3 regions of the Xanthobacter lutulentifluminis genome follow, and region 3 is predicted to be linked to each of the others. Evidence: predicted binding sites of a transcription regulator. Region 3 holds the regulator's gene; each other region holds the start of a gene.

Region 1 (4,130 bases), 680 kb from region 3:
CGGTCAGCCAGCCGCCGCAGCCGCGGGGCATGTGTCGCGTTCCGGCGAAGGGGAGGGGGCATGGCATCGAAGGGCACCGGGCTGTCCGCCTACGGGCTTGAATCCGTAGTCGGCCAAGCATTCGATCGCATCCGGAGCGACACCTCGGGCGAGCTCGCCACCTACATCCCGGAGCTCGGGCGGGTGGACCCGGATCGCTTCGGCATCGCCGCGGTCTCGGTGGAGGGTGAGGTGGTGGCGGCGGGCGATGCCGAGATCCCGTTCACCATCCAGTCGATTTCAAAGGCATTTGCCTTCTGCCTCGCCCTTGAGCTGGCGGGGCGGGAGAAGGTGCTTTCCCGCGTGGGGGTGGAGCCCTCGGGCGACGCCTTCAACGCCATCGTGTTCGATCCGGACACGAACCGCCCGTTCAATCCCATGGTGAACGCGGGGGCCATCACCGTCACCGGGCTGATCGTCGAGCAACTCGGCGCCGAAGGCTATGCGGCCGTGCTGGACCGCTTCTCGGCCGCCGCCGGCCGCCCCCTCGCGCTGGACGAGGCGGTGTATCGCTCGGAGGCGGAGACCGGCCATCGCAACCGCGGCATCGCCCACCTGCTCACCAATGCGGGCGCGCTGGTGGCGGATGTGGATGCCACGCTCGACCTCTATTTCCGCCAGTGCTCCATCCTGGTCACCGCCACGGATCTCGCCCGCATGGGCGCGACGCTCGCCAACATCGGCGAGAACCCGCTGACGGGTTCGAGCGTGTTCGCGGTGGATGCGGTGCGCGCCACGCTCGCGGTGATGTTCACCTGCGGCATGTACAATTTCGCCGGCAACTGGGCGTTCGATGTGGGCGTCCCGGCGAAGAGCGGTGTGGGTGGCGGCATTCTCGGCGTGGTCAACCGGCAGCTGGGGATCGGCACCTATTCGCCGCGGCTCGATGCCAAGGGCAATTCGGTGCGCGGCATCGCCGTGTTCCGGGAACTGGCCGACGAGATGGGCCTGCACGTGTTCGATCCCACCAATCGCGGCTCGTCCCTGCTCGGCGCGTTCGGGCGCTGAGGGGCGGGGAAGCGGCGCGGCGGACGGCCCGGGCTCGGTCTCCGGGCCGCGCGCGAATGGATCAGGAGCAGCGCACGTAGACCATGGTGCCGTAGCGGCGGGAGACCTCGGGGTCCAACCACTTCAGCACCAGAACGTTGCCGTCGAAGCGCACCACCTGGCGGTCGGCCTGGCTGCCGGCCGGCTCGTCGGGCGGGCCGATGAAGACCGGGCCGCCGGCGACCTGCTTCGACACCACTTCCGTCAGCTTGTTGTCGTCGGCGAGGTACATCATGAAGCCGCCGTTCGGGCCGGCGGTGATCACGTAGGGGTTCGAGCACTGGGCGCGGGCCTGGTTCTCGGTGCGGGTGGCATCGTCCGGCCGGTGGTAGGCGGCAAGGCCCCAGCGGCCCACCAGGCGGTCGGCGGCGATCGGGCTGGTGTATTGCGGGCGCGCCAGCGGCGGCGCCTCGGTCGGGCCGGTGGTGCAGGCCGAGAGGGCCAGCGCCAGGGCGGTGGCGGCGACGGCCGCCATGCCGGCGCGGCGCACGGTGGTTGCCTGCGACTTTGCCCACGCATTCATCTTCGTCATGTGATTTCCGAGGCCTCCCCGCCGCCTGGAACAAGTCATAGAAGCATCCACCCTGTCAGCCGGTGGCGCCGAACATAAAGGCTGGCGCCGTCCGCGTCGATTCCCGCCGCTCGGCCCCCAGCCGGCAGGCGCGACGACGCAGCCCACAGGCTACGCCGGGCATGGTTACCGCTTTGCTAGCTTCCGGTTCGCAACGCGTCCCTCCGCGAGATGCTGCGACGCGCCTTGACGGATGCGGAGGGCGACCTTATCTCCGCCGCGAGCTTGGCACTCTTGTTTGGGGAGTGCCAGAACCGGCGGGCTCCGGCTCGCTCTCTCCCGAGAGGTAAGATCCATGACCTTCCGCCCCCTGCACGACCGCGTCGTCGTCAAGCGCATCGAAGCCGAGCAGAAGACGGCTGGCGGCATCATCATCCCCGACACCGCCAAGGAAAAGCCCCAGGAGGGCGAGGTGGTGGCCGTGGGCCCCGGCGCCCGCGACGAGGCCGGCAAGCTGGTTGCGCTGGACGTGAAGGCCGGCGACCGCGTGCTGTTCGGCAAGTGGTCCGGCACCGAGGTGAAGATCGACGGCCAGGACCTGCTCATCATGAAGGAAAGCGACATCCTCGGCGTCATCGCCAAGTGATGCGCTCCTGACACGCGTTTGATGCGCCGGTCCGGGCGCGCGCGGCCCCTGCGGCCCATCCCGCGCGCCCGTCGGCACGGACATTCATATTCAGGAGGCCGGAATGGCTGCCAAGGAAGTCAAGTTTTCCTCCGACGCCCGCGAGAAGCTGCTGCGCGGCGTTGACATCCTCGCCAACGCGGTGAAGGTCACCCTCGGTCCCAAGGGCCGCAACGTGGTGATCGAGAAGTCGTTCGGCGCCCCCCGCATCACCAAGGACGGTGTGTCGGTGGCCAAGGAGATCGAGCTCGAGGACAAGTTCGAGAACCTCGGCGCCCAGCTCGTGCGTGAGGTCGCCTCCAAGACCAACGACCTCGCCGGCGACGGCACCACCACCGCCACCGTGCTGGCCCAGGCCATCGTGAAGGAAGGCGCCAAGTCGGTCGCCGCCGGCATGAACCCGATGGACCTGAAGCGCGGCATCGACCTCGCCGTCGCCGCGGCCATCAAGGACATCCAGGCCCGCGCCAAGAAGGTCTCCTCCTCCGCGGAAGTCGCGCAGGTGGGCACCATCTCCGCCAACGGCGATGCCTCCATCGGCGAGATGATCGCCGGCGCCATGCAGCGCGTGGGCAACGAGGGCGTCATCACCGTCGAGGAAGCCAAGACCGCCGAGACCGAGCTCGAGGTGGTCGAGGGCATGCAGTTCGACCGCGGCTATCTCTCTCCGTACTTCATCACCAATGCGGAGAAGATGATCGCCGACCTGGAAGACCCCTTCCTGCTCATCTTCGAGAAGAAGCTCTCCGGCCTCCAGCCGATCCTGCCGGTCCTCGAGGCCGTGGTGCAGACCGGCAAGCCGCTCGTCATCGTCGCCGAGGACGTGGAGGGCGAGGCCCTCGCCACTCTCGTGGTGAACAAGCTGCGCGGCGGCCTGAAGGTCGCGGCCGTGAAGGCCCCCGGCTTTGGTGACCGCCGCAAGGCCATGCTCGAGGACATCGCCATCCTCACCGGCGGCCAGGTCATCTCCGAGGATCTCGGCATCAAGCTCGAGAACGTGACCCTCGCCCAGCTCGGCCGCGCCAAGAAGGTGATCCTCGAGAAGGAGAAGACCACCATCGTGGACGGCGTCGGCGAGAAGGCCGACATCGAGGCCCGCGTCGCCCAGATCAAGGCGCAGATCGAGGAGACCTCCTCGGACTACGACCGTGAGAAGCTCCAGGAGCGCCTGGCCAAGCTCGCGGGCGGCGTCGCGGTGATCCGCGTCGGCGGCTCCACCGAGGTGGAAGTCAAGGAGAAGAAGGACCGCGTGGACGACGCGCTCAACGCCACCCGCGCCGCGGTGGAAGAGGGCATCGTTCCCGGCGGCGGCGTGGCCCTGCTGCGCGCCAAGAAGGCCGTCGAGGCCCTCAACTCCGAGAACCCCGACATCGCCGCCGGCATCAAGATCGTGCTCCGCGCGCTCGAGGCCCCCATCCGCCAGATCGCCGAGAACTCCGGCGTGGAAGGCTCCATCGTGGTGGGCAAGGTGCAGGAGAGCAACGACCAGAACTTCGGCTTCAATGCCCAGACCGAAGAATATGTGGACATGATCGGCTCCGGCATCGTCGATCCGGCGAAGGTGGTGCGCACCGCCCTGCAGGACGCCGCCTCCATCGCGGCCCTCATCGTCACCACCGAGGCGCTGGTGGCCGAGCTGCCGAAGAAGGACGGCGGCATGCCCGCCATGCCCGGCGGCGGCATGGGCGGCATGGGCGGCATGGACTTCTGAGGAAGTCCGTGTCCGGTACCGAAGCCGGCGGCGCCGGCTTCGGGCATGTCCGGTCATGATCGAAAAGGAAAGGGCGCGGCTTTGGCCGCGCCCTTTTCGTTTGCCGTCATGCCTTGGGCTCCAGCTTCCGCCCTCTG
Region 2 (4,130 bases), 1.8 Mb from region 3:
AAAGCGGCCGGGCAGAGGCCCGGCCGCTTCGCATCTTCAGTCCCTTGGCCGCCCGAGCAAACCGGCATGCCGGTTTGCGTTTCGCGAAGTTTCGCCGGGCGGCGTCAGGCGTCTGTTCTACCTCAGAAGTCCATGCCGCCGCCCGAGCAAACCGGCTGTTGCCGGTTTGCGTTTCGCGAAGTTTCGCCGGGCGGCGTCAGACGTCTGCCCTACCTCAGAAGTCCATGCCGCCGCCCGGCATGGCCGGGGCCGCGGGGGCGTTCTTCTTCGGCAGCTCGGCGATGAGCGCCTCGGTGGTGATCAGCAGGCCGGACACGGAGGCCGCGTCCTGCAGGGCGGTACGCACGACCTTGGTGGGGTCGATGATGCCGGACTTCACCATGTCCACATACTCGCCGGTCTGGGCGTTGTAGCCGAAGGCGTAGTCGGAGGACTCGAGGATCTTGCCCACCACGACGGAACCGTCGTCGCCGGCGTTCTGCACGATCTGGCGGGCCGGAGCCTGGATGGCGCGGCGCACGATCTCGATGCCGGTCTTCTGGTCGGCGTTCTCGACCTTCAGGCCTTCCAGCACCTTGATGGAGCGCAGCAGGGCCACGCCGCCGCCGGGAACGATGCCTTCTTCCACCGCGGCGCGGGTGGCGTGCAGGGCGTCGTCCACGCGATCCTTCTTCTCCTTCACCTCGACCTCGGTCGAGCCGCCGACGCGCACCACGGCGACGCCGCCGGCGAGCTTGGCGAGGCGCTCCTGCGCCTTCTCACGGTCGTAGTCGGAAGTGGTGGCCTCGATCTGGGCGCGGATCTGGGCGATGCGGGCCTCGATGTCGGCCTTCTCGCCGGCGCCGTCGACGATCGTGGTGTTCTCCTTCTCGATCACCACCTTCTTGGCGCGGCCGAGCATGGAGAGGTTCACGCTGTCGAGCTTGATGCCGACTTCCTCGGAGATCACGGTGCCGCCGGTCAGGATCGCGATGTCCTGCAGCATGGCCTTGCGGCGATCGCCGAAGCCGGGGGCCTTCACGGCCGCGACCTTGAGGCCGCCGCGCAGCTTGTTCACCACGAGGGTGGCGAGCGCCTCGCCTTCCACGTCCTCGGCGATGATGAGCAGCGGACGGGCCGACTGCACCACCGCCTCGAGCACGGGCAGCAGCTCCTGCAGGCCGGTCAGCTTCTTCTCGTTGATGAGGATGTAGGGCTCCTCGAACTCAACGCGCATCTTCTCGGCATTGGTGATGAAGTAGGGCGAGAGGTAGCCGCGGTCGAACTGCATGCCCTCGACCACGTCGAGCTCGGTCTCGGCGGTCTTGGCTTCCTCGACGGTGATGACGCCCTCGTTGCCGACCTTCTTCATGGCCTCGGCGAGGAACTTGCCCACCTCGGCGTCGCCGTTGGCGGAAATGGTGCCGACCTGGGCGATCTCCTCGTTGGAGGTCACCTTGCGCGAGTTGGCGGCGAGATCCTTGACGATGGCGTCCACGGCGAGGTCGATGCCGCGCTTCAGGTCCATCGGGTTCATGCCGGCGGCCACGGCCTTGGCGCCCTCGCGGACGATGGCCTGGGCGAGCACGGTGGCGGTGGTGGTGCCGTCGCCGGCGAGGTCGTTGGTCTTGGAGGCGACCTCACGCACGAGCTGGGCGCCGAGGTTCTCGAACTTGTCCTCGAGCTCGATCTCCTTGGCGACGGAGACGCCGTCCTTGGTGATGCGGGGAGCGCCGAACGACTTCTCGATCACCACGTTGCGGCCCTTGGGGCCGAGGGTGACCTTCACCGCGTTGGCGAGGATGTCCACGCCGCGCAGAACCTTGTCGCGCGCGTCGACGGAGAATTTTACTTCCTTGGCAGCCATGGGGCGTGCTCCTTCGGAAAGGGAACGGTGGATTGTGGAGTGGAGAGGAAAGGGGGCTCAGGCCGCCTGTCTTCAGGCCGCCTTGGGCTCAGGCCGCCTTCTTGGCGCCCGCCGCACCCTCGATCACGCCGAGGATGTCGCTTTCCTTCATGATGAGCAGGTCCTGGCCGTCGATCTTGACCTCGGTGCCCGACCACTTGCCGAACAGCACGATGTCACCGGCCTTCACGTCGAGGGCGACGAGCTCGCCCTTCTCGTTGCGGGCGCCCGGGCCCACAGAGACGACTTCGCCCTGCTGCGGCTTCTCCTTGGCGGTGTCGGGAATGATGATGCCGCCGGCCGACTTCTGCTCGGCCTCGATGCGCTTGACGACCACGCGGTCGTGCAGGGGACGGAAACCCATCGGGAAACCTCCGGTTCGTTGCTTCTTTTCAGGGCGCCGGGCCATCCGGTACCCGGCTCGACGCGATCTAAGGGCGCCGTTTTGCCACCGCAAGGGGGCCGGTGAAATTTTTTGGCACTCAGGGAGGGGGAGTGCCAACCCGCCGGAAAGCCGAGAAAATTCAACGCACGCTGTTCACCGGAACCATCGCCCGGTGGTGTGCGGGGCGCGCGGCGGTCGCTGTCAGCAGTCTCCGTAGTCAGCTGCTAGCGTGTTGTTTTTGCAGAAGGAAACCAATCTTTAGCCTTGGCGTTGGGAAACTGGCGAGCCGACAATGGATTGTCTGGTTCCGGCATGGCTCGTCGGATGGCCGCGAGATGCCGGGCACGGGGTTATGGAGGTGCGACCGATGGTGTCCCACTCGTCCAAGGTATCGCGTGACTTCGTTCTCCAGCTGGAGGGCTACGGCCTCGCCACGGCCGAGATCCTCTACCGGATGCCCGACCATCCGGCCCTTCTTCAAACCTATCTCTGGCAGGAATACGACCTCTGCCCGCGTTTTCCCGAGCTCAACAAGTTTCTGGAGTTCTGGCAGCGCGAGCTGGAGGGGCGGCTGCATTCGGTGCGGGTGGCCCATACCGGCCTCATCCGCCCGGCGGAGCTGCGATCCGTCGACGGGATGTTCCTGCTGAACTGAGCGGTCGCGGGCGCATTAGGGTACCTAATTGCGCTGTTGGTTGCCGTATGGGGAATTTCTATCTCGCATTGCGCCGCCCGCCGGGCTATGACCTGCGCGGGCGGCCGATGGCAGGCATCCGGCGCGGGGGCCGGGAATCTGGCGCGCGCCGCCCACCCCCATCCACCGGCTTCGCGCGCAGGCGTGCCCCGGCGGCATGGTCCCGCGCACCTGCCCTGACACCGCCGCTTTCCCGGTGCTAAGAGTGAAGGTGACCCATGGAGAACAGGTCGCCTTGGATCACAGAACACCCCGAACGTCCGAGTTGCTCGCCGCCGTCCTCGCCTCCCAGGAAGGGGAGCAGGTGGCCATCGGCGATCTTGTGAACGCCCTGCGGAACCGCGCGTTCGGCATCCTCTTCCTCATCTTCGGCATCCCGAACTGCATTCCCATGCCGCCGGGAATCCCGGTCGTCTGCGGCATCATCCTCGGCCTCATCGGCCTGCAGATGATGCTGGGCCGCCAGGAGCTGTGGCTGCCGGAGCGCATCGCCCGGCGTACCTTCTCGCGCGCCATGCTGGAGAGCATCGTCACCCGCTCGCGCCCCTGGATCGAGCGGTTCGAGAAGATCTCGCGGCCGCGTTACGAGCAGTTCGCCGGGCCGACGGCGCGGCGCGTGGTGGGTGCCACCGTGGTGGTGCTCGGCTTCATCCTGATCCTGCCGATTCCCTTCCTCGGCAACCTGCCGCCCGGCTTCGCCGTCTGCATCTTCGGCCTCGGCCTCGTGGAGCGGGACGGGCTGGTGATTCTCGCCGGCTTCGGCGCCACCGTCCTCGGCCTGCTGGTGACAGCGCTGATGAGTTGGGCCATCTACCAGGGCGCCATCGCCATCTTCTGAGCTGTCCGCCCCCGCCCCATGCGTGTCGACGCCTTCGATTTCGAGCTCCCCGAGGAGCATATCGCCCTGCGCCCCGCCGAGCCGCGGGAGGCCGCGCGGCTGCTCGTCATCACCCCCGGCCGCATGCCGGAGCTGACCGACGCCCGTGTCGGCGACCTGCCGTCCCTGCTCCGGCCCGGCGATGCGCTCGTGGTGAACGACACCCGCGTCATCCCCGCCGCGCTGGAGGGCACGCGCGCCCGCGCGGACGGCTCGACGGTGCGGATCGAGGCGACGTTGGTGAAGCGGCTCGATGGCCATCGCTGGACCGCCTTCGCCAAGCCGGCCA
Region 3 (4,130 bases):
CTCCAACGGCGTGCGCACCATGGTGCCGCCGCACATCTCCGCCGGCACCCGCGTGGTCATCATGACCGCCGACGCCTCCTACGTGGAGCGTGCGAAGGACTGATCGCGGCATTCGCCCAAAGGCGGGTTGGCAGTGCAACATTCCGATGGAACCTTTTGCGCTGCCAGCCCGTTAAGGGTCGGAGATGTGTCAGTCAGGGCGTCCGTCATGATTTTCTCGGGCAAGCGGGTCCTCGTCGTCGACGACGAGTTCCTGGTCGCGATGGGGCTGGAAGACAACCTGCGGTCCCTCGGCTGCGTCGTCGTGGGGCCCGTGGGTAATCTTTCCGGCGCCGTGGCCGCTGCGGCCCATGAGCAGGTGGACGCCGCCATTCTCGACGTGAACCTCGCCGGCGAGACGGTCTACCCCGCCGCCGCCATCCTGGCGGAGCGCGGCATCCCCTTCATCTTCTGCTCGGGCTACACCGGCAGCGTGCGCATGCCGCCGGAGTTCGCCGGCGCGCCCCGTGTCGCCAAGCCCTACACCAGCCGGGTGATCGCCGACGCGTTGGAGGAGCTGCTGTCCGGCGGCCCGGCCAAGGGACGCGCCTTCCGGGACGCCTCGATCTCACGCTGAAGCGCTGTCCGCGGGCGGCAGGCTGCGCACGTTGCTGCGCAAAATGAAACGGCGGGCGCGATCAGGATCGCCCCGCCGTCGTCGTCTTCAGCCGTTCGCGTGTTCGCGGCTCAGGCCGCGCCGGCTTCCTTGCCGGCGGCTTCCGCCTTGGGGCCGCCGCGGGCAATGCCCACCATGGCGGGACGCAGCACGCGCTCGCCGATGACGTAGCCCGACTGAACCACCTGCACCACCGTGCCCGAGGGGACACTCGGGTCCGGCACCTCGAACATGGCCTGATGCAGGTTGGGATCGAACTTCTCGCCCTTCGGCTCGATGCGGCGGATGCCGTGCTTCTCCAGCGCGGTGGAGAGGCCACGCTCGGTCAGCTCCAGCCCTTCCAGCAACGACTTGAAGGCGCCATCGGCGGAGGCGCGGGCCGCCTCGTCGACGGAGCCGAGGGCCCGCGAGAGGTTGTCGGCCACCGTCAGCATGTCCCGCGCGAAGGAGGAGATGCCATAGGTCTTGGCATCGGCAACCTCGCGCTCGGCGCGACGGCGCACGTTCTCCGCTTCCGCGAAGGCGCGCAGGAACTTGTCCTTCAGGCTCGCGATCTCGGCTTCCAGGCGCTGCTTCTCGCCCGCGTCGCTGCCGATCTCGGCGTCGGCGGTGGCGAGCGCCTCGGCTTCCGCGGTCGCCTCGCCGATGCCCTTGCTCGCACCGTTTTCGCTTGCGTCGCCGCCGGTCTCGGGCGCGCGCTTCTGCTCGCTCATCCGGTTTCTTCCCCTGCCTTGAGTTTCTGCCCCGTGGGGCAAAGGCCAACATTCCCCGCGCATATCGGGGCCATGGCGCGAAAAATCAAGCCGGCACCGGGCAGTCCGTTGCGTTCAGGCGGCATCGCTCCCTGGCGCGCCCAGCACGCGGCTGACGAGGCGGGCGGTGAAATCCACCATGGGCACGATGCGCCCGTAGTTCAGCCGGGTCGGGCCGATGACGCCCAGCACCCCCACCACCCGGCCCTGTCCGTCGCGGTAGGGCGCGACGATGGTGGAGGAGCCGGAAAGCGAGAACAGCCGGTTCTCCGAGCCGATGAAGATGCGCAGGGACTGCGCCTCCTCCGCCCGTCCGAGCAGGTCCACCACCTCGCGCTTGGTCTCCAGGTCGTCGAACAGCAGGCGGATGCGCTCCAGGTCCTCGAACGCCTTGAGGTCCTCCAGGAGCTTCGCCTGCCCGCGCACGATCAGCTTGCGCTCGTTCGGCTCGTCGCCGGACCAGGAGGCGAGGCCCTCTTCCACCACGCGGGCGGTAAGGGCGTCGAGGTCGCGGCGCAGCTCGGCGAGAAGGCTCTCCATCTCGGCCCGCGCCTCGGCGAGGGTGCGGCCGCGGATGCGGGCATTGAGGAAATTGGTGGCCTCGGTGAGCGCCGACACCGGCAGCCCCGCCGGCATGGCCAGCGCGCGGTTCTCCACCTGCCCGTCCTCGGACACGAGGATGACCAGCGCGCGCCCCGGCTCCAGCGGCACGAATTCCACGTGGCGCAGGCGCGGGTCGGTCTTGGTGGCGGTCACCACGCCGGCGCCGCGGGCGAGGCCCGAGAGCATGGCGGAGGCCTCCTGCAGCACCCCTTCCACCGTGGTGGAGCGGGCCGCGGCCATCACCTGCGTCTCGATGTTGGTGCGGTCGCGCTCGTTGATGTCGCCGATCTCCAGCAGCGCATCCACGAAGAAGCGCAGCCCCCGCTCGGTGGGCAGGCGCCCGGCGCTGGTGTGGGGGGCGAAGATGAGCCCCGCGGCTTCCAGGTCCGCCATCACGTTGCGCACGGAGGCGGGCGAGAGCGTCATGGGAATGAGGCGCGAGATGTTGCGCGAGCCCACCGGCTCGCCCGTCGCGAGATAGCTCTCGACGATCTGGCGGAAGATCTCCCGGGCCCGCTCGTCGATCTGGGCGAGGCCGCCGGAGGTGAGGGGCAGAAACGGATCAAGCGCCACGGCGTCACGCCATCCTTCGGGACGAGAGGTCCAACACGGCATTATGTGTCCGCGAAGGGGCTCCGGTTCAAGCCGCCCGGCGTCTTTTGCCGGCGGAATGCGGGTTGCTTCCCTCCGCCGCCCGCGCGCTCTAAAAGGAGCGCCCGACGATCTGACGAGAGGACCCTGCCCATGCGCCCCAGCAAGCGCGCCGCCGACGAGATGCGCGCCGTTTCCTTTGAACGGGGCGTCATGCGCCACGCGGAAGGCTCCTGCCTCGTGAAGTTCGGCGAGACGCACGTGCTCGTCTCCGCGACGCTGGAGGAGCGCCTGCCGCCGTGGCTGAAGGGCCAGGGCCGTGGCTGGGTGACGGCGGAATATGCCATGCTGCCCCGCGCCACCCACGACCGCACGCGGCGCGAATCCACCACCGGCAAGCAGTCCGGCCGCACCCAGGAGATCCAGCGCCTGATCGGCCGCTCGCTGCGTTCGGTGACCGACCTCGTGGCCCTGGGCGAGAAGCAGATCACCATCGACTGCGACGTGCTGCAGGCCGACGGCGGCACCCGCACCGCCTCCATCACCGGCGCCTGGGTGGCGCTGCACGACTGCCTCTCCTGGATGCGCTCGCGCTCCATGGTCCGCGAGATGCCGCTGAAGCAGCACCTCGCCGCCGTCTCCTGCGGCATCTATGAGGGCACCCCGGTGCTCGACCTCGATTATGCCGAGGATTCGGTGGCCGAGACCGACGCCAATTTCGTCATGACCGGCACCGGCGGCATCGTCGAGATCCAGGGCACGGCGGAGAAGACCCCCTTCTCCCAGGAGGAGCTGCTCTCCCTGCTCGGCCTCGCCCGTTCGGGCGTGGACCATCTGGTGGCGCTGCAGAAGCAGGCGGTGGGCTGATGGCGCACCGTCTCCTGCGGGGCCGCCTGGTGGTGGCCACCCACAATCCGGGCAAGCTCATCGAGATGCGGATGCTGCTTGCGCCCCACGGGGTGGAGGCGGTCTCCGCCGGCGAGCTGAACCTGCCCGAGCCGGAGGAGACGGAGACCACCTTCTCGGGCAATGCGCGCCTGAAGGCGGTGGCGGCGGCCACCGCCGCGCAGCTCCCGGCCTTCGCGGATGATTCGGGCCTCGTGATCGATGCCCTCGGCGGCGCGCCCGGCATCCACACCGCCCGCTGGGCGGGGCCGGAGCGCGATTTCGAGATGGCCATGGAGAAGGTGCAGGCCGAGTTGCTCAAGGCTGGCGCCACGGCGCCGGAGCAGCGCCACGCCCGCTTCGTCTCGGCCCTGTGCATCGCCTGGCCGGACGGGCACCTCGAGGAGTTCGAAGGCACCGTGGACGGCACTCTGGTGTGGCCGCCGCGCGGGGCCAAGGGCTTCGGCTACGACCCCATGTTCCTCCCCGAGGGCCACGAGAAGACCTTCGCCGAGATGACCGCCGACGAGAAGCACGCCATGCCGCCCAAGGGCTTCGGCCTGTCGCACCGGGCGCGGGCGTTCCTGAAGCTCTCGCGGGCGTGCCTCGACGCATGAGGGGGCTCGCGACACAGCCCCCGCTGT

Evidence for each region. The regulator HrcA, encoded in region 3, represses chaperone genes, less so after heat shock. The targets are predictions, from matches to a motif close to GTTAGCACTCNCNNNNNGNGAGTGCTAAC.
Region 1: a site for HrcA is predicted at 1,882-1,910, ahead of groES (co-chaperone GroES). Genes of this name have one in related genera too.
Region 2: a site for HrcA is predicted at 2,360-2,388, ahead of groES (co-chaperone GroES). Genes of this name have one in related genera too.

The regions. Positions count from the first base shown of each region.
Region 1 covers NZ_CM195525.1:3,644,764-3,648,893, forward strand. The annotation lists gene glsA (glutaminase A) at 61-1,047, shown strand; gene V5F49_RS16795 (hypothetical protein) at 1,109-1,618, opposite strand; gene groES (co-chaperone GroES) at 1,953-2,243, shown strand; gene groL (chaperonin GroEL) at 2,347-3,993, shown strand.
Region 2 covers NZ_CM195525.1:4,742,015-4,746,144, forward strand. The annotation lists gene groL (chaperonin GroEL) at 215-1,846, opposite strand; gene groES (co-chaperone GroES) at 1,935-2,249, opposite strand; gene V5F49_RS21975 (usg protein) at 2,638-2,925, shown strand; gene V5F49_RS21980 (exopolysaccharide biosynthesis protein) at 3,230-3,802, shown strand; gene queA (tRNA preQ1(34) S-adenosylmethionine ribosyltransferase-isomerase QueA) at 3,821-4,130, shown strand, end outside.
Region 3 covers NZ_CM195525.1:2,968,373-2,972,502, forward strand. The annotation lists gene efp (elongation factor P) at 1-103, shown strand, start outside; gene V5F49_RS13530 (response regulator) at 209-616, shown strand; gene grpE (nucleotide exchange factor GrpE) at 727-1,368, opposite strand; gene hrcA (heat-inducible transcriptional repressor HrcA) at 1,483-2,583, opposite strand; gene rph (ribonuclease PH) at 2,755-3,468, shown strand; gene rdgB (RdgB/HAM1 family non-canonical purine NTP pyrophosphatase) at 3,468-4,103, shown strand; gene hemW (radical SAM family heme chaperone HemW) at 4,100-4,130, shown strand, end outside.